DNA from 3 places in the Lederbergia sp. B243.17 genome. Region 1 is predicted to be linked to each of the others. Evidence: riboswitches for the same ligand, from Rfam matches in the RefSeq annotation. Region 1 holds a riboswitch; each other region holds the start of a gene.
What was found. A riboswitch is a leader RNA that binds a small molecule or an ion and turns the genes downstream of it on or off. The one in region 1 is predicted to bind S-adenosylmethionine.

Region 1 (6,108 bases):
TCCTCTTCGGCTACGAAGAAAGCAACGGATATCTGGCAGGAGACTTCGTGCGCGACAAAGACGCCGTCCAAGCGGCTGTCCTCTTGGCAGAAGCTGCGGCATACTACAAAGATAAAGGGCAAACACTCTATGACGGTTTAATGGAAATCTATGATCAATACGGCTATTACACAGAATCACTGCAATCCTTGACACTGAAAGGCCAGGCCGGAGTCGAGGAAATTGCCCGTATCCTCAACAACTGGCGCGAAAACCCGCCAGCGAGCATTGCAAGTATCGAGATTGCGGTCATGGAGGACTACCTTTCCGGAGAGCGCAAAAACATGCGCACGGGTGAGACGGAAACCATCGATTTGCCTAAATCAAATGTACTTAAATTCCACCTGGAAGACGGCTCCTGGTTCTGCGTCCGCCCATCCGGCACAGAACCGAAAGCCAAATTCTACTTCGCCACCAAAGCCGACTCCCCGGAAAAGAGCCGGGAACTGATAGAACAACTGGAAAAGGATGTAATGGCGTATTAAGTGCGGAGGTGCCTTGTTTAGCCCCGACAAGCATAAGCCGAGCCGGGAAGAAGGCGCTTTTTGCCTTCCTCCCGACTTGGCTTATGACCTCGAGGGGCTAGGCACCGGAGCCGGATAGATTAAGTGCGGAGGGCGGCTGACCAGGAGCGACAAGCATAAGGCGGAAACAGGGGAAGGCGCTTTTGGCCTTTCACTGTTTATGCCTTATGACCTCGAGCCCCTGCCGCCCGGAGCCGGATAAATTAAGTGCGGAGGTGCCTCGGTTAGCCCCGACAAGCATAAGACGAGCCGGGAAGAAGGCGCTTTTTGCCTTCCTCCCGGTTTGGCTAATGACCTCGAGGGGCTAGGCACCGGATCCGGATAGGTTAAGTGCGGAGGGCAGCAAGTGCTTAGACACCTGAAAGATCATCTTTTCGAATTCTTCCGGTGTCAAAGGGTGTGATAGACACGTGAAGTTTCGCCTTTTCGAATACCTCCGGTGTCAAAGCGTGTGATAGACACAGGAAGTTTCGCCTTTTCGAATACTTCCGGTATCAAAGAAGAAAGCAACAATTTTTTTCAAGGTTCCCAAGTCTTTTTATCTCGATCTGGTAACTTTTTCTCCTCTTTCACCGTCAAATAGGGAAAGGAGGGGAGCTTGTGTGAAAAAATGGTGGCTTCCGATAATTGCATTTGTCTTAATTTTTTCACTGGCGGGCTGCAGTTCAAGTGAGTCGAGTGATACAGCGAAAAGCATAGAGATGGATTCAGCTGCAGGTTCCGAGTCTGAGGCGAAACAGGAGATGGCAGCCGATACGGCAGAGACTGTGGAAGACGACCAGGTCGTAGGGAAAGAAAGAATGGTTATCCACCGGGCGACCCTCGAGCTGAACGTCAAAGATTTGGAGAAGGATCGAAAGGAAATCGAAGAAAAGACGGCTGGATACGGGGGATACATTGTCGAATCGAATGTATTCAGAGATGATCGGGAAATGCTCAGCGGCATGATGGTGATCCGGGTTCCAGAAAAGCATTTTAAGCGTCTGCTTGAAGATGCTGAAAAAAGGGCCGAAAAGGTAGTAGGGCGGAATGTTTCAGGCGAAGATGTCACCGAACAATATGTCGATCTCGAATCCCGCTTGAAATCGAAGAAGGCGGTGGAGGAGCGGCTGCTTGATTTCATGAAGGATGCCCAGAAAACGGAGGATCTTCTTAAAATTTCTGCTGATCTTGCGAAGGTCCAAGAGGAAATCGAAGTACTTACCGGTAAAATGAAGTACTTGGAGAACCAGACCGCATTTTCGACCGTAGAAATTCATATGACAGAAACCCGGGTCGTCGTGCCAGGAGTAGATGGGCAGAAATTGGACACTTGGGAAAAGACGAAAAAGCAGCTCGCCGTCTCTTTGAATTTCTTGCTTGCAGCCGCTTCAGGCATTGTCGTTTTCTTCGTTGGAAACTTGCCGATCTTCGTGCTGCTCGGATTGATGGGAGCAATGGTATACGGTTTTGCAAGGAGAAAGAAGAAGAGGAGAGAATAAGAATGAGAGCGGGTGGGATTATGCCTGTCCGCTTCCCCATTTTTGAACTAGGCAACGGGATAGGCGATATTCAAGGTTCGCTTGACGCCGGTGAATTAACAGAACTATTTATTGAATTAATGAAATATATGAAAAAGTATTGAATTTCTTTTGAAAGCTTGTCGGTAAGAGCTTTAGTGGAAGGCGCATATTACATAACCGGGAAAAAATCCTTGGAGAAGGAGAGAATCATTTGAAAAAAGCGCTTGGAATTGATATAGGCGGAACAAAGATTGCTGCGGGGATCGTAACAGAAGAAGGGGAGTTGCTTTATCGCTTTGAAGTGGAGAGTGATCCCTCAGATAAAAATAAAATGTTCGAGAAGGTTGTCGAAGCAGCAGAAAAGTCGCTGCAAGCGGCCTCCCTCTCTTGGCGGGATATCGACGGCATCGGAGCAGGTGTGCCGGGAAAGGTGGACCGACAAGCGGGCATCGCCGTCTTTCAGAATAACCTGCCTTGGGCGGGCTATCCAGTGGCCGAAAAACTGCGTGAATATACTGGGGTCGGCCGTGTTGTCATTGATAATGATGTATATGTGGCCGCATATGCAGAATGGAAGGATGCCAAGGCGGGGCATGACGAGACCTTTGTTTATGTGACGATAAGCACAGGCATTTCCTGCTCGATCATCCATAAAGGGGAGTTTTTCAGGGGAGCAGGATTTGCCGGTGAACTTGGACTTGTGCCCGTGCTGTCCAAAGCGGCCGGAGGAGAAAATCAGCCTCTTGAAAAAGTGGCGGCCGGACCTGCAATTGGCCGGGCTGCGAGTGAATGGACCGGAGAAGCAATTGATGCGAAGGCATTGTTCCGCAGGTTTAAAGAGGGAGACCTTCAGGCAATAGAGGTGGTTCGGGAAGTCGCAGATAACATTGCGCAAGGGCTGTACTCGATCTCCTCCCTGCTCGACCCGCACCAGCTTGTATTCGGTGGAAGCGTCATCGTAAACAACCCTTTTTTGCTCGAAATGATCAAAGATCGTCTAAAAAACTATCAATTGCCTGAACAGCAGCATCTGCTCAACAGGATGAGCATCAGCTGCCTAAAGCAGGATAACGGTGTTGTCGGCGCGGGATTGTCTGTCTGGGCATCAGCAGAATGAAAAGCGGCCAGCCCGTTTTCCCCAGGGAAACGGTTCTGGCCGCTTTTTCGATTATTCGTTATCGTGTTTCCAGTACGTATCTTCATTTTTCACCGGGCAGACCGGAAAGTCTTCGCCGTCTTTGAAAGTCGCTTTTTCTCCGGATTGGCAAATATAAGTGCCTTCTGCCGGCACACCCTGGCCGGTCCGGTACAACCGTTCATCTTCCTTCATTTCCAACCCTCCAATCGTCCTTTTACTATTTGCCTTTTAGCAGATTTTACTCCGTACAATACCCGATATTTTCCCCGTTCAATCCGATTCGTTATAATGAGTGCAAGAGTAAATGGAATAGAAGGGGGAAAGCAGATGAGGATTCTAGTCGTGGGCGCCGGGGCAATCGGCGGTTATTTTGGGGGAAGGCTTGTGGAAAAAGGGGAGGACGTCACATTTCTTGTCCGAAAAAAACGCCGCGAGTCGCTCGAGCAAAAGGGGCTTGTAATCAAAAGCATTAACGGAGACTTTACTTTTCAGCCGAAAATGATTTCAACCGGGGACGAGGCGGATTCGTTCGATGCGGTATTGATTGCTACTAAAGCGTATCATCTTCAATCGGCCATCGATGATATCAGACCATATGTCGGTAAGGAGACGATGGTCGTCCCGCTGCTGAATGGCATAGCCCATATGGACGAACTGATTGCTGAATTTGGTGCTGATCGTGTAATTGGCGGAATGTGCTTTATCGAAACGACTCTCGATGACGAAGGAAGGATTCTGCAAAAAAGCCCGTCCCATGACCTGGTGTTCGGTGAACGGAACGGGGAGTCGACCGACCGCATCAAGGAACTGCGGGCTGCATTCGAAGGAACGAAGGCGAATTTCCGTTACAGTGAAACAATCTTGAAGGATATGTGGGAAAAATATCTGTTCATCGCGACATTTTCCGGCATTACCTCGCTCATGAGGGCGCCGATCGGCCCGATCCGTGCAACAGTTGAAGGAGAGTCGGCCATTAAGGATGTCATCGGAGAGCTGATTGCTGTCATGAAAGTATTGGACGCACCAATCACGGATGCTCTGCAGTCGGCTGTTTTCGACAAGATCAGCAGCATGGGAGAAGAAATGAAATCCTCCATGCAACGGGATATGGAAAAGGGGCTTCCTACCGAAGGAGACCATTTTTATCGATCGCTTCTCGCAGCTGCTGCGGAGAAAGGAATCGGGACACCAAAGCTTGCGCTGATTTATGCTAATCTGAAAGTATATGAGAAGGCCAGATTATAAAAGTTTTAAAAGTTGCAGTTGACTTTTCGGTATTGTCTGACTATACTTCATACTAAGTTCATTTTTCAATTGAATAGCGATTCTTATCAAGAGAGGCCGAGGGACTGACCCGATGACACCTCAGCAACCAGCAAATTATTTGTATGGTGCTAATTTCAGAAGAATACAATCTGTATTCTAAAGATGAGAAACGAATGCCGCATATAGCATGCCGAGCCTTCTCTCATCATACGGGAGAAGGCTTTTTCTATTGGAAAAAATTTTATCGGAAAAGAAAGGATGAGAGCAAATGAGCGAAATCGTCATCATATCGGGAAGCCCGCAACACCAATCAAGGTCTGAGCTTGTACTGAAATTTCTAGGTAAGCTGTTGGAGGAAAGAGGGATCAGCGTAACCCATTTGTCTGTCCGGGATGTGCCGCAATCAGTATTATTCGAGGCGGCTTATGACAGTCCGGTCATCGGGGAGATTGCTGAAAAGATCCGCAACGCCAAAGGGGTCATCGTCGGTTCCCCCGTATACAAAGCGGCGTATTCCGGTGTGCTGAAAGCGCTGGTCGATCTGCTTCCGCAGGACATTTTGGAAGGAAAGCCGATTCTTCCAATCATGACCGGCGGCAGCAAATCGCATCTTCTCGCATTGGAATTTTCGTTGAAGCCATTGCTGTCGACCTTGAAAGGGCAGAATCTGAAGGGCGTCTATCTGACTGATATTGACATCGATAAAGAAAGGCCGATTCCCATCCTCGATGTGGACACATTACAGCGGACGAAGAAGCAGCTCGGCTATTTTTTGGAGATCATTGAAAAGCAGAATCGTGAGATACCGGAATACTATACGATTTGAGAAGGCGCCGGTTTTTAATCAATTATGAGATCGACTGACAAATAAAAAATGTGTTTCCGAAGGCGGAATAAATGGATTTAACAAGGTGCCAGACAATAAAATTGATTTGAATCTTGTGAAGTATGCAGCTTTCTTCTTTCCCCAAAATCGGCATTCATGCTATCCTAATCTAAATTCATATGAAGAAGGGATCGGCATGAAGAAGAAAAAACTGCATAAAACGAATGCGATGCGAATTTTGGATGCAGCACATATCCAGTATGAGGTGCATGAGTATCCGTGGAAAGAGGACCGGCAGGATGAAGAAAATGCAGCAGAGACTGCGGGTTTACCGGTTTTCAAAACGCTTGTTGCAGTCGGTGATAAGACCGGTGTGATTGTCGCCTGCCTGCCTTCAATGAAGGAGATTGATCTGAAAGCGCTGGCCAGGGGAAGTGGTAATAAAAAGGTTGAAATGTTGCCGATGAAGGATCTGGAGAAAACGACAGGCTATATCCGGGGCGGCTGCTCGCCGATCGGCATGCTCAAAGCATACCCGGTTTTTATTGAGGCAGAGGCTGAAAATCTGGAAACAATGGTCGTCTCGGCAGGCAAACGCGGGCTGCAGATGGAGATCGCTCCAGCAGATTTGCAACGGGCAACAGGTGGAATGTTTACTGAGTTTGCGACAGAAGGATAGAGTAAAAGCGGCACTACCCTAGCAGGGGAGGAGCCGCTTTTTTCGTGTAGACCGTGGGCTGAAACTTTCTGCATGCTAAACCGTAAAAGAGGGAAAGAAAGGGGAGAGGAAGATGGCAATCACCAACTTTAAGG
Region 2 (6,108 bases), on a different contig from region 1:
AGCAGACGGTGTCGTCAGCAGCTCGTACTTATCATCAAGCTACGGAAATGTCGTGTTCGTTGTCCATCATCTCAATGGCCAGACCTATACAACGGTTTATGCACATATGAGAAGCAGAAGCGTAGCAGCCGGCACGACCGTCTCTAAAGGACAATTGCTTGGGTATATGGGCAACACCGGCCATTCGTATGGTCAGCACTTGCACTTTGAACTGCATCTTGGTTCTTGGAACAGCGCAAAATCAAACGCAGTAGACCCAAGACCGTATCTCGGAATCTAACTAGAACAAACCGCATCGTACGCGATGCGGTTTTTCTTTATGGCTGCACTTCTTGAATATGGTAAGATAGTGTAAGCAGGGCATGATTTTCAACGGAGGTGCATATTGTCCCATAGGGAGTGTGCAACCCAGAAAAGAAGCCAAATCGATGAAGGGTTGAGGTACAGGCTATGTCAGTGACTGCAATCTCGGCAGTTTTAATCAGTATCGTCCTTATATTAAATATTGTATTGGCGGGATTCGTTGTATTCCTGGAAAGGCGCGATGCAGGAGCCACATGGGCTTGGCTGCTCGTTTTGTTTTTTATTCCTATTGCCGGCTTTATCCTTTATTTGATTTTCGGACAGAATTTAAGCAGAAAGAAAATTTTCGAATGGAAGGATAAAAACAAAATCGGGATCATGGAGATCACAAAGTATCAGATCGAGCTTTTGAAGAAAGGGGAGTTCCCCTTCCACGATACGCGCACGGTCCAATATAAGGACCTGATTTACATGCTCCTCGTCAACGACCGTTCGGTATTGACACAGGATAACGACGTTGACATATACACAGATGGCTATGACAAATTCCGCGCCTTATTAACAGACATTTTGAAGGCCGAGGACCATATACATCTTGTATATTACATCATCCGCGATGATGAACTTGGGAATGAATTGGTGGCAGCCCTTACCAGCAAAGCGGAGCAGGGAGTGGAAGTCCGTCTTTTGTATGATGCGATGGGATCAAGAAGGCTGCCAAAACGATTTTTCAAGCCGCTGCTCGAAGCTGGCGGCCAAGTCAGTGCATTCTTTCCCGCGGTCATTCCAATGTTGAATCTTCAGGTGAATTATCGGAATCACCGAAAATTGGCGATTCTGGATGGGAAGGTTGGTTATATTGGCGGATTCAATATCGGGGATGAGTACCTTGGGCTGAACAAAAAGTTCGGCTATTGGCGGGATACCCATCTCCGGATCAGAGGCAAAGCCGTTTATGCGATGCAGACACGCTTCATTCTAGATTGGAACCAGGCATCCTCCAACAAAATCAATTACGCCGATCGGCTTTTTCCGGCAGTTGAATCGGTGGGGGATACAGACGTCCAAATCGTCTCGAGCGGGCCGGACTCTGAATGGGAGCAGATTAAATACGGTTACTTGAAACTGATCAACTCTGCTAAAAAGTACATTTACATTCAGACTCCTTATTTCATTCCCGATGCGAGTGTTCTAGATGCGTTGAAAATCGCCGCTCTTTCCGGAGTGGATGTCAGGCTGATGATCCCCAATAAGCCGGATCATGCCTTCGTCTATTGGGCAACGTATTCGAATGTTGGGGAATTATTGAAAACTGGAGCAAAGGTCTATATTTATGAAAATGGTTTTATCCATGCAAAGTCACTGATTGCAGACGGAAAGGTTGCGAGCGTGGGGACAGCCAACATTGATGTAAGAAGTTTTCGTCTTAATTTTGAAGTAACAGCATTTTTGTATGATCATATTCTTGTCAGGAAACTTGTTGAAATTTTTCGGAAAGATATGGACCTATCTCGCGAATTGACAGAGGAAGAGTATTTACATCGCTCTCTTTATATCCGGTTCAAAGAGTCGGTATCCAGGCTGCTGTCCCCGATTCTGTAATACGGTCCTTTTACGGGAAGAAAGGTTTTGATTGTCATGACTTGGTTCTCGCTTGGAAAACTGTCGATTCCTGCATCGTGGCCGGCTGCGCTTGCGGGGTTCATCTTTGCGTATGTTTTCCTCCTTTTGTGGAAAAAGAAGGTGGAGGCTGATGTCTATGGAAATGCGGTCTTCGCTTTTATTCTCACTTGGAAGCTGAGCGTCATCCTCTTTTCGTTTAAGCTGACAGTCCATAATCCGATTGGCATCCTGTATTTCAATGGAGGTACTAAAGGTGTTTTGCTTGGTGCTGCTGCCGCGGCAATTTACTTTGTGTTTTGGGGTGCTGCCCGTATTTCAAAACCCGGACGTGCCTCACTTGTCCCAGCCTGGTTTCTTACGATTGCTGTATCTATATTTGTTCTTCGTCTTTTTGAGGGACAGGCCATCTTGCTGTCCGTAGTATTTTTACTGGTGAACGCCGTCTTTTTTTGCTTGGCCGCATTCGAAAAAAAGCCAGGAGGGGCATTGCAGTATCTCGTTCTTTTTACAGGAGTCCAAGTCCTGATTCAGTCCATTATTGGCGAGTTTTTCAGCCCATTAACCGCAATTTATATCGGAATTGCTTTAGTGCTTGCAGTTACTTTGGAGAAAGGAAGTGCAGCCGGGTGAAAAAGCAGATTTTTGGTGCTGCGTTGATTTTGCTGCTTGTCAGCATTGCAATTGTAAATTTGGTGAAAGATGTGCAGGCAAAAAAGGAGGATGAACAGGCTCAGCAGGAGTTTTTAGAGCAGGCAGAGCCGGAAGAGGGGGAAGCCATCTATGATGAGGGGCTTTCGCCTGGAAATGTTCCGCCGGATTTCACGCTTGAGACTCTTTCCGGGGAGACGGTTACACTTTCGGAACTGAAAGGGAAAAAGGTGATTCTTAACTTCTGGGCGACGTGGTGTCCTCCTTGCAAAGCGGAAATGCCGTATATGGAAGAGTACTACAAAAAACATGCGGAGAAGGATGGCGTTGAAATCCTCGCTGTGAATTTGACGAACGATGAGAGGGGAACCAATCCTGAAAAAAAGGTAGCCAATTTCATTAAAGAGTATGGCCTCACCTTCCCAGTCCCTCTTGATAGAGACGGAAAATACGGCAAGGCGTATCAAGTCTACACGATTCCAACAAGCTTCATACTGGATCGCAACGGAGTCATCCAAAAACGTCATGTCGGCCCGATGGATCAAAATATGATTCGAGACTTCATGAAAGAAATCAATTAATATTTGAAATATACAAAAATATTATTGACTTATAAAAATAGGATGATATACTAAAGCAAATGAATATCGAAGCAATACTCTTATCAAGAGCGGCGGAGGGACTAGGCCCTGCGATGCCCGGCAACCTTCAGACGATTACGTCTGAAAAGGTGCTAATTCCTACAGACCCGAATGGCGGTCTGGAAGATAAGGGGAGGAACTGACTGTAAGCCCTCTTCTTATCCGGAAGAGGGCTTTTCTGCGTGCTAAGATGTTCGATGGATAAAAAAATTAAAATATTTGGAGGTATGAAACATGTCAGAAAAACAATATCGCCCAGAAACTATTTTATTGCACGGAGCTCAGGAGCCAGATCAAACGAAAGCAAGGGCCGTGCCGGTCTATCGGACAACTTCCTATCTTTTTGACAGCACGGAGCATGCACAAAAACTGTTCGGTCTCGAAGAATCAGGAAACATTTACTCAAGGATCATGAATCCGACAGTCGATGTATTTGAAAAACGCGTAGCCGAGCTGGAAGGCGGTACTGCCGCGGTCGCCCTGTCTTCCGGAATGGCTGCTATTGCTTTCTCCATTCTGAACATTGCGAATGCTGGTGATGAAATTGTGGCGGCGACAGACCTTTACGGCGGAACGTATAATTTATTTGCGATCTCCTTGCCGAAATACGGAATCAACGTGAAATTCGTTGATCCGAAAGACCCTGAGAACTTCAGAAAGGCAATCACACCAAAGACAAAGGCTCTTTTCGGCGAAGTGATCGGCAATCCGAGCCTTCATATTTTAGATATCGAAAAAGTCGCCGATATTGCGCACGAAAATGGGATTCCACTAATTGTCGATAGCACATTTGCCACTCCTTATTTGAGCAGGCCGATTGAATGGGGAGCCGACGTAGTTGTCCATTCTGCGACGAAATGGATCGGCGGGCACGGTACGGCGATTGGCGGTATTGCCGTAGACAGCGGCAAATTCGACTGGAACAACGAGAAATTCCCGGGCTTCACGGAGCCTGACCATACGTATCACGGCATTCGCTTCGGCATCGATGTTCCGGATGCAGCATTTGCAACGAAGCTGCGTGTTCAGCTGTTGAGGGATTTCGGACCGTGCCTGAGCCCGGATAATGCTTTCATTTTCCTGCAAGGCTTGGAGTCTCTGCATCTGCGGATTCCTAGACATATTGAGAACGCCAAAGCGATTGCTGAGTTTTTGCAAAACCATGAATCGGTAGAGTGGGTATCGTATCCTACTTTGGAAAACCACCCTTCCCGTGAACTTGCCCAAAAATATTTTAAAGATGGGGCAGGCGCAATCGTCAACTTTGGCATAAAGGGCGGCCGTGAAGCCGGACGGAACGTAATCGACAACGTGAAATTATGGTCCCATGTTGCGAATGTCGGGGATTCTAAATCATTGATTATACATCCAGCATCTACGACGCATCAGCAGTTGAGCGGAGAGGAATTGAAATCGACCGGTGTTACGGAAGAATTGATCCGCCTGGCAGTCGGATTGGAGGCAATCGAAGACATTAAAGAGGACTTGGAACAGGCAATCGCGAAAGCCGTCAAGTCTCCAGAAAGCGTCCGATAAAAGAAGTGAAGACCCGTGTTGCGATCAGGCAGCACGGGTCTTCCTGTTTTCTAATCTTGAATATCTCCCCGATCTTTTTCATATGATGAGAGATAGAAAGAGACAGGCCTTCATGAAGGCGAGGGAGGGAAAGGATGAAAAAGAAATGGGTAGCACTCTGGATGGCAGGCGCCTTTTTGCTCGGGGTGCTAGGAACATATTCGGCGGTTGAATGGATTTTGCCAATGGAAGAGAAAGCTGCGCCTGAGAGAACATTGGAGACTGAAGAAATTGAAGGGTTTGACAAAGTTGCGCAGGCCTATCACTTGATCCGTTCTTCATACGTGGAGAAGACGGAGAATGGACAGCTTATTCACGGGGCAATCCAAGGGATGATCAGCACGCTGAAGGATCCTTATTCGGTCTATATGGATGCGGAGACGAGCAAAAGGTTCAATGAAAACTTTGAAACTTCCTTCGAAGGAATTGGCGCACAGATCGCAATCGAGGAAGGAAAATTGATCATTGTTTCTCCGATTAAGAACACACCGGCAGAGAAGGCGGGACTGAAGCCAAGGGACCAAATTTTAAAAATTGACGGGAAAAGCGTGGAAGGGCTGGATGTCAATCAAGCTTCAGAGAGAATCCGCGGCGAAAAAGGCTCGGAAGTTGAGCTGGAAATCAAGAGGGGGGCATCGTCCGTTCCGTTTACTGTGAACATTCAGCGCGCGGATGTGCCATTGCTTACCGTGTTTTCCGATATGAAAAAATCAGGAAAGAAAAATGTCGGCTATATTGAAATTACATCCTTTTCTACGGAGACGGCGAGAGACTTTGCTAACGAGCTGAGTGATTTGGAGAAAAAGGGGATTGACGGTTTAATTATTGATGTGCGGGGAAATCCGGGAGGGATGCTTTCGAGTGTCGAGGATATATTGCAGCAGCTCGTCACCGGCAAAAAACCATACGTCCAAATTGAGGAAAAGAGCGGAAAGAAACAGCCTTACTTTTCCAGTCTGAAAAAGCGCAAGCCTTACCCGGTAGCGCTGCTTGTCAATGAGGGAAGTGCATCAGCCTCGGAAATTCTGGCAGGCGGTCTGAAGGAGATCGAGGATTATCCTCTAGTCGGGGAAAAAACATTCGGAAAAGGGACGGTTCAGCAGCCGGTACCTCTCGACGATGGCAGCAATATCAAATTGACGATGTTCAAATGGCTGACACCGGAAGGGAACTGGATTCATGGGAAAGGCATTGAGCCTACCTTCGAGGTGAAGCAGCCGGCACTGTTTGATGTACAGGCCATTCGTCCTTCCGAAACGCTTGTCCGCGATATGAACAACGACCAGGTGAAGACCGCACAGGAAGCTCTGGCTGCACT
Region 3 (6,108 bases), on a different contig from region 1:
GTGTATAGGCTAGCCTCATCCTGCTACCGGTTCCATAGGCACCGCCCGTCCAGCCGGTGTTAACAAGATAGACTTGGACACCGTGTTCATCGATTTTCCTTCCAAGCATTTTAGCATACCTTTCTGCGGGGAGCGGCAGGAATGGCGAGCCGAAGCAAGTGGAGAATGTAGCTTCTGGCGAAGTGACGCCGCGCTCAGTTCCCGCTAGCTTGGATGTATAGCCGCTCAGGAAATGGTACATCGCCTGCTCCTTGCTCAGCTTAGAAATAGGCGGGAGGACGCCAAAGGCATCTGCTGTGAGGAAGATGATAACCGATGGGTGTCCGGCAACACTCGGCTGTACGATATTGTCGATTGCATCAATCGGATACGCAGCTCTTGTATTTTCTGTAAGCGAAATGTTTTCATAATCGGCGATTCGTGTTTGGGGATCTACGATGACGTTCTCCAGAACGGCGCCAAAAGTTATCGCATCAAAGATTTGTGGTTCTTTCTCCCTGGACAGGCCGACTGTCTTTGCATAGCAGCCACCTTCGATATTGAAAACACCGTTTGCTGACCAGCCGTGCTCATCATCGCCGATCAACCGGCGGTTTGGATCTGCCGACAAAGTCGTTTTTCCAGTACCTGAAAGGCCAAAGAAGAGCGCTACATCGCCTTCTGATCCTACGTTCGCGGAGCAGTGCATCGACAAAATCTCTTGTTCGGGCAGTTCGTAATTCATGACAGAAAAGATCGATTTTTTCATCTCGCCTGCATATTCGGTTCCCCCAATCAAGATAATTCTCTTTTCATAGGAGACGATGATGAAGGTCTCAGAATTTGTTCCATCCACTTCAGGGTCTGCCCGGAAGTGGGGGGCGCAAATGACAGTGAAATCTGCTTCATGCTCTTCCAACTCTTGCGCTGTTGGACGGATAAAGAGCTGGTGGACGAATAAATTATGCCAGGCCAGCTCGTTGATTACCCTGATCGGCATTCGGTATTTTTCATCTGCACCTGCGAAGCCGTTGAACAAAAACAGTTCATCTGTTCCTTTCAAATAATCAAGAACCTTTGTATATAAGTTGTCGAATGCCTCGGGGGAGATCGGCTGATTCACAGATCCCCAATTTATTTTGCCACTGACAGCGGTTTCATTTACAATAAATTTATCCTCAGGCGAACGGCCGGTATACTTTCCGGTCTCGACGCGAATGGCCCCGGTGGAAGTGAGGGAGCCTTCCCGGCGTTCTAGTATTTTCTCTACCAATTCGGGAACGCTGGGCTGAACTAAGACATTGTTCCCGCTCAGCAACTGCTCCAAATCAATCTTTCGCTTTAGAGAATTCATACATGTATAACCTGCCTTTTCAATTTTTATGGTTGATTTGTAATTAGTATAACACATTTGATCTATTAGTCTATACTAATGCACAAAAAAGATCTCCGGAAAACCGCTGTTTTTAAGGATTGTTCAGCTGTCCGGATGTGGTAAAGAACAAACGTTGACATTGCCTTTATACTTGCGTTATGATTGGAATTTGAACGGATACTCTTATCCTGAGATGGCGGAGGGGACAGGCCCTGTGAAACCCGGCAACCTGCTTACAGGGAATTTCCCTGTTGGAAAGGTGCTTAACCTGTTGCGAGGTTTTGGCCTCGGACGATAAGAGTGAAAGGCTCGGAGAAACGCAAACCTTTCCTCTATAGGGAAAGGTTTTTTTGCAGCTTTTTCTGCCGGATCATGAAGGAACGAGTACCGTTAAGTTAATTGGTCATAATTGACTAAGAGAAGGAGGAATTTCGATGACAAAGAATCGCCGTTTGTTTACTTCGGAATCCGTTACAGAAGGACATCCCGATAAAATATGTGATCAAATATCCGATTCGATTCTGGATGCGATTTTGGATAAGGACCCGAACGCCCGCGTCGCTTGCGAAACTTCTGTAACGACAGGGCTCGTTCTCGTGGCCGGGGAGATCTCGACAAGCACTTATGTCGATATTCCGAGGATTGTTCGGGATACGATTAAAGGGATCGGCTATACTCGCGCCAAATATGGCTTTGATGCTGAAACCTGTGCAGTATTGACGAGCATTGATGAGCAATCCGCCGATATTGCCGCAGGTGTGGACAAGGCATTGGAAGCAAGAGAAGGAAGCATGTCAGATGAAGAAATCGAGGCGATAGGTGCCGGGGACCAAGGGCTGATGTTCGGTTTTGCCTGCAATGAAACAAAGGAACTGATGCCGCTTCCGATCTCGCTTGCACATAAACTTTCGCGTCGTTTGGCAGAAGTACGCAAAGAGGAAATCCTTCCTTATCTGCGCCCGGACGGAAAGACGCAGGTGACGGTGGAATATGATGAGAATGACAAGCCAGTAAGAATCGACACGATCGTCATCTCAACCCAGCATCATCAGGAAATCAGCCTTGAGCAGATTCAGCGCAACCTGAAAGAGCATGTGATCAACCCAGTTGTTCCTGCTGAATTAATTGATGACGAGACAAAATATTTTATTAATCCGACAGGGCGCTTCGTTATCGGCGGACCGCAGGGTGATGCCGGCCTGACAGGAAGAAAGATCATTGTCGATACGTATGGCGGCTATGCACGCCATGGCGGGGGCGCGTTCTCCGGAAAAGATCCGACAAAAGTTGACCGTTCAGCTGCCTACGCTGCACGATATGTGGCAAAGAATATTGTTGCTGCAGGTCTTGCGGAGAAATGTGAAGTTCAATTGGCTTACGCGATCGGTGTTGCCCAGCCTGTATCGATTGCAGTTGACACATTTGGCACTGGTACTGTATCGGAAGAGGCACTCGTTGAAGCAATCCGGGGGAACTTTGACCTTCGTCCGGCCGGCATCATCCGGATGCTCGATCTACGTCGCCCGATCTACAAGCAGACCGCGGCATACGGACATTTTGGCCGTACAGATCTTGATTTACCTTGGGAAAGAACAGATAAGGCAGAAGCAATTCGTCAGAGTGTATCTAAATAAAGTGAAAGGGACCTGCAGTTTTTCTGCAGGTTCTTTTTTTACAGACAATGTTGACAAAATGTCAACATTGATTTATCTTATGGGCAGTAAAGAAAGGATAGGATACTGCATGGAGAGGGAAGATCACACACTTGGGTCTTTTTTGAAGAAACAGCTGCAAGAACATGGGCTTTCATTGAGGAAATTCAGTGAAACGGCTGGGATAGACGCGGCTACGATTTCCCGGATCATCAACGGAAAAAGGCAGGCGAATTTGCAGCACCTGCAGGCGTTTTCAGGATGTCTTGGAGTTCCGATGTCTGAAATGCTCAATGCGGCCGGACACGGGACCAGCGTGCGGGGCACCGAGGCAACTGATATTCAAAAATCGATCGAGTCGATCCATTATGATTTGGAATCATCCGATGTTTTGAAAGAGGAATTTTCGATTGAACTGGTAAGCAGAGAGCTGGAAGAGTTCAGGGGGCTTGCACGTACAGCGGAAGGAAAACGAAGGATTGATGAAGAATTCGAGGGGAAACTAAACAAGATCGGCAGTACGGGCCCTTTCATCAGCCGCCTCAAAGATTGGTATCGTACATTTCAACGCCGGAATGGCACTCCTTTTGATCTGGCGGTCATCGGCAGCGCACTTCTATACTTCATTATTCCAGCCGATGTCATTCCCGACTTTATTTTTCCGATCGGTTATATCGATGATGCTATTGCGGTTCAAATCGCGATGCAATCCATGAAAGGCTAAAAATTGACGTTAGGTGGTTTGGCAAATCATGCGTGCAACAAAAAAGAAAAAGGCACGAAGGCGGAAGAGGCTGGTAACACTTGCGCTGTTTTTGCTAATAGTGGTTTTGGCAGTAGGTACGTATATTGTAGTCCAGTATAATAACGGGCTATCCGCTGCAGGGGATGGACCGTATAAGGAAGACGGAAAAACATTCGAGTCGTCGTTTCAGGGGACCGAGTCACAGATCGGTGACATTAATATTTTGTTGCTCGGCAGTGATACAAGGGGAGGGGATCGAGGCAATTCTGATACACTGATGATTGCCCATTATGATCAATCATCAAATAGCATAAAGCTTGCTTCGATCATGAGGGATACGTATGTGGATATTCCTGATCATGGCATGCAAAAAATGAATGCGGCTTTTGCATTCGGCGGGCCTGAGCTTGTCCGGAAAACCCTTAAGCAAAACTTTGACATCGATATCCAATATTACGCGATTATCGATTTTGAAGGCTTCCGCAGAATTGTCGATATCATTGCTCCCGATGGAATCGAGGTAGATATCCCTTATGAAATGTCATATGGGATTGATACAACTCTGCAGCCAGGACGGCAAAGGCTTCATGGCGACCAGCTTCTTGGTTATGTTCGGTTCCGCCATGACCGCCAGAGCGATTTTGGGCGGGTGGAGAGGCAGCAAGAAGTAATGGCAAAGCTGAAGGATGAGGCGATCAGTGTGAACAGTCTCGTCCAGCTGCCAAAAATCCTCGGCTTGGCGGATCCTTATATTGAGACGAATATCAGCAAGACAACCATGCTTTCTCTCGGTAAAGCAGCCTTTACAAGCAGAAACAAGCAAGTGGAAACACTGAGAATACCGGTTGAAAATTCGTATCAGCCTGACAGGACAAGTGCCGGGGATGTACTGCGGATGGATGAGGAGACGAACAAGAGAGCGTTGAAGGAGTTCTTCTCATCGGGGGATTAAAAAAATGAAGCCTGCCGATCGGCAGGCTTCATTTTTTGTCAGGCAAATTGTTCGGCCTCCGTTGATCCGGCCAAAGCAGTAGTAGAGGAGGTGCCTCCTGAAACGACAAGAGAGACAGCGTCGAAATAACCAGTGCCAACTTCGCGTTGATGGCGGGTAGCGGTGAATCCATCCTTCTCCGAACCGAACTCTGCTTGCTGGAGCTTCGAGTATGCGGTCATGCCGGTTTCCTTATATCCTTGCGCAAGCTCGAACATGCTGTGGTTGAGCGCGTGGAAGCCAGCGAGGGTGACGAATTGAAATTTGTAGCCCATCTTGCCAAGCTCTTGCTGGAAGACGGCGATCTCTTCGTCCGATAGCTTGCTTTTCCAGTTGAACGAAGGGGAGCAGTTGTACGCGAGCAGTTTCCCTGGGAACTCTTTATGGATAGCCTCGGCGAACTGCCTTGCTTCTTCAATGTCAGGTTCGGATGTTTCGCACCAAATCATATCGGCATATGGGGCATACGCAAGGCCGCGGGCGATCGCCTGATCGAGACCGGAATTTGTATAATAGAAGCCTTCCGGACTTCTTTCCCCAGTCAGGAATCTATGGTCATAAGGGTCGGCGTCGCTTGTAATGAGGTTCGCCGCATTCGCATCCGTTCGCGCAATAATAACCGTTGGCACATCCAGTACATCGGCGGCAAGGCGGGCCGCTATCAAATGCCTGATGGCTGTTTGGGTTGGCTGCAGCACCTTCCCGCCCAAGTGGCCGCATTTTTTCTCAGAAGCAAGCTGGTCCTCCAGATGGACACCGCCGGCTCCTGCTTCGATCATGGCCTTCATAAGCTCAAAGACGTTCAATGGGCCTCCGAAGCCGGCTTCCATGTCGGCGACAATGGGGGCAAACCAGTAGATGTCGTCTTTCCCTTCGGCCTGCTGAATTTGATCTGCTCGCTGGAATGTCTGGTTGATGCGCTTGACGACCTGTGGAACGCTGTTCACCGGATAAAGGCTCTGGTCCGGATACATGTGTCCTGAGACATTCGCATCTGCGGCAACCTGCCAGCCGCTTAAATAGATCGCCTTCAGACCTGCCTTTACCTGTTGCATTGCCTGATTGCCTGTCAGCGCGCCAAGTGCGTGAACATACGCTTCGTTGTTAATCAATTTCCACAGTCTTTCAGCGCCCATTCTTGCCAGTGTATGTTCAATTACGACGGATCCCCGCAGTTTCACCACTTCTGCAGCAGAATAGGTTCGCTTAATTCCTTTCCAGCGGTCTGCTTTCCAAGATTCCTCGATTTGTTGAATTTGTTGTTCAATAGTTGGCATGTCGATCTCTCCTTTTGTTTTATAACTATAATTTTTAATTCATTAATGTTATATAACAGAGTAGACGTAAATCATTCCACATCGGCACA

Region 2: it holds a riboswitch for S-adenosylmethionine, as region 1 does, so the genes downstream of both, AC0TWI_RS11045 (O-acetylhomoserine aminocarboxypropyltransferase/cysteine synthase family protein) here and ssuE (NADPH-dependent FMN reductase) in region 1, are expected to answer to the same signal.
Region 3: it holds a riboswitch for S-adenosylmethionine, as region 1 does, so the genes downstream of both, metK (methionine adenosyltransferase) here and ssuE (NADPH-dependent FMN reductase) in region 1, are expected to answer to the same signal.

The regions. Positions count from the first base shown of each region.
Region 1 covers NZ_JBWBKF010000089.1:27,775-33,882, reverse strand. Annotated here, with positions in the region: gene AC0TWI_RS18800 (phospho-sugar mutase) at 1-524, shown strand, start outside; gene AC0TWI_RS18795 (DUF4349 domain-containing protein) at 1,166-2,044, shown strand; gene AC0TWI_RS18790 (hypothetical protein) at 2,047-2,187, shown strand; gene AC0TWI_RS18785 (ROK family protein) at 2,277-3,182, shown strand; gene AC0TWI_RS18780 (hypothetical protein) at 3,234-3,395, opposite strand; gene AC0TWI_RS18775 (ketopantoate reductase family protein) at 3,531-4,448, shown strand; SAM riboswitch class I at 4,529-4,638, shown strand; gene ssuE (NADPH-dependent FMN reductase) at 4,738-5,295, shown strand; gene ybaK (Cys-tRNA(Pro) deacylase) at 5,492-5,974, shown strand; gene AC0TWI_RS18760 (DUF6054 family protein) at 6,087-6,108, shown strand, end outside.
Region 2 covers NZ_JBWBKF010000058.1:90,118-96,225, reverse strand. Annotated here, with positions in the region: gene AC0TWI_RS11065 (murein hydrolase activator EnvC family protein) at 1-280, shown strand, start outside; gene cls (cardiolipin synthase) at 451-1,905, shown strand; gene AC0TWI_RS11055 (hypothetical protein) at 1,933-2,556, shown strand; gene AC0TWI_RS11050 (redoxin family protein) at 2,553-3,155, shown strand; SAM riboswitch class I at 3,233-3,348, shown strand; gene AC0TWI_RS11045 (O-acetylhomoserine aminocarboxypropyltransferase/cysteine synthase family protein) at 3,450-4,751, shown strand; gene AC0TWI_RS11040 (S41 family peptidase) at 4,886-6,108, shown strand, end outside.
Region 3 covers NZ_JBWBKF010000062.1:425-6,532, forward strand. Annotated here, with positions in the region: gene pckA (phosphoenolpyruvate carboxykinase (ATP)) at 1-1,333, opposite strand, end outside; SAM riboswitch class I at 1,535-1,655, shown strand; gene metK (methionine adenosyltransferase) at 1,789-2,988, shown strand; gene AC0TWI_RS11555 (helix-turn-helix domain-containing protein) at 3,098-3,730, shown strand; gene AC0TWI_RS11560 (LCP family protein) at 3,759-4,703, shown strand; gene aceA (isocitrate lyase) at 4,742-6,019, opposite strand; gene AC0TWI_RS11570 (hypothetical protein) at 6,091-6,108, opposite strand, start outside.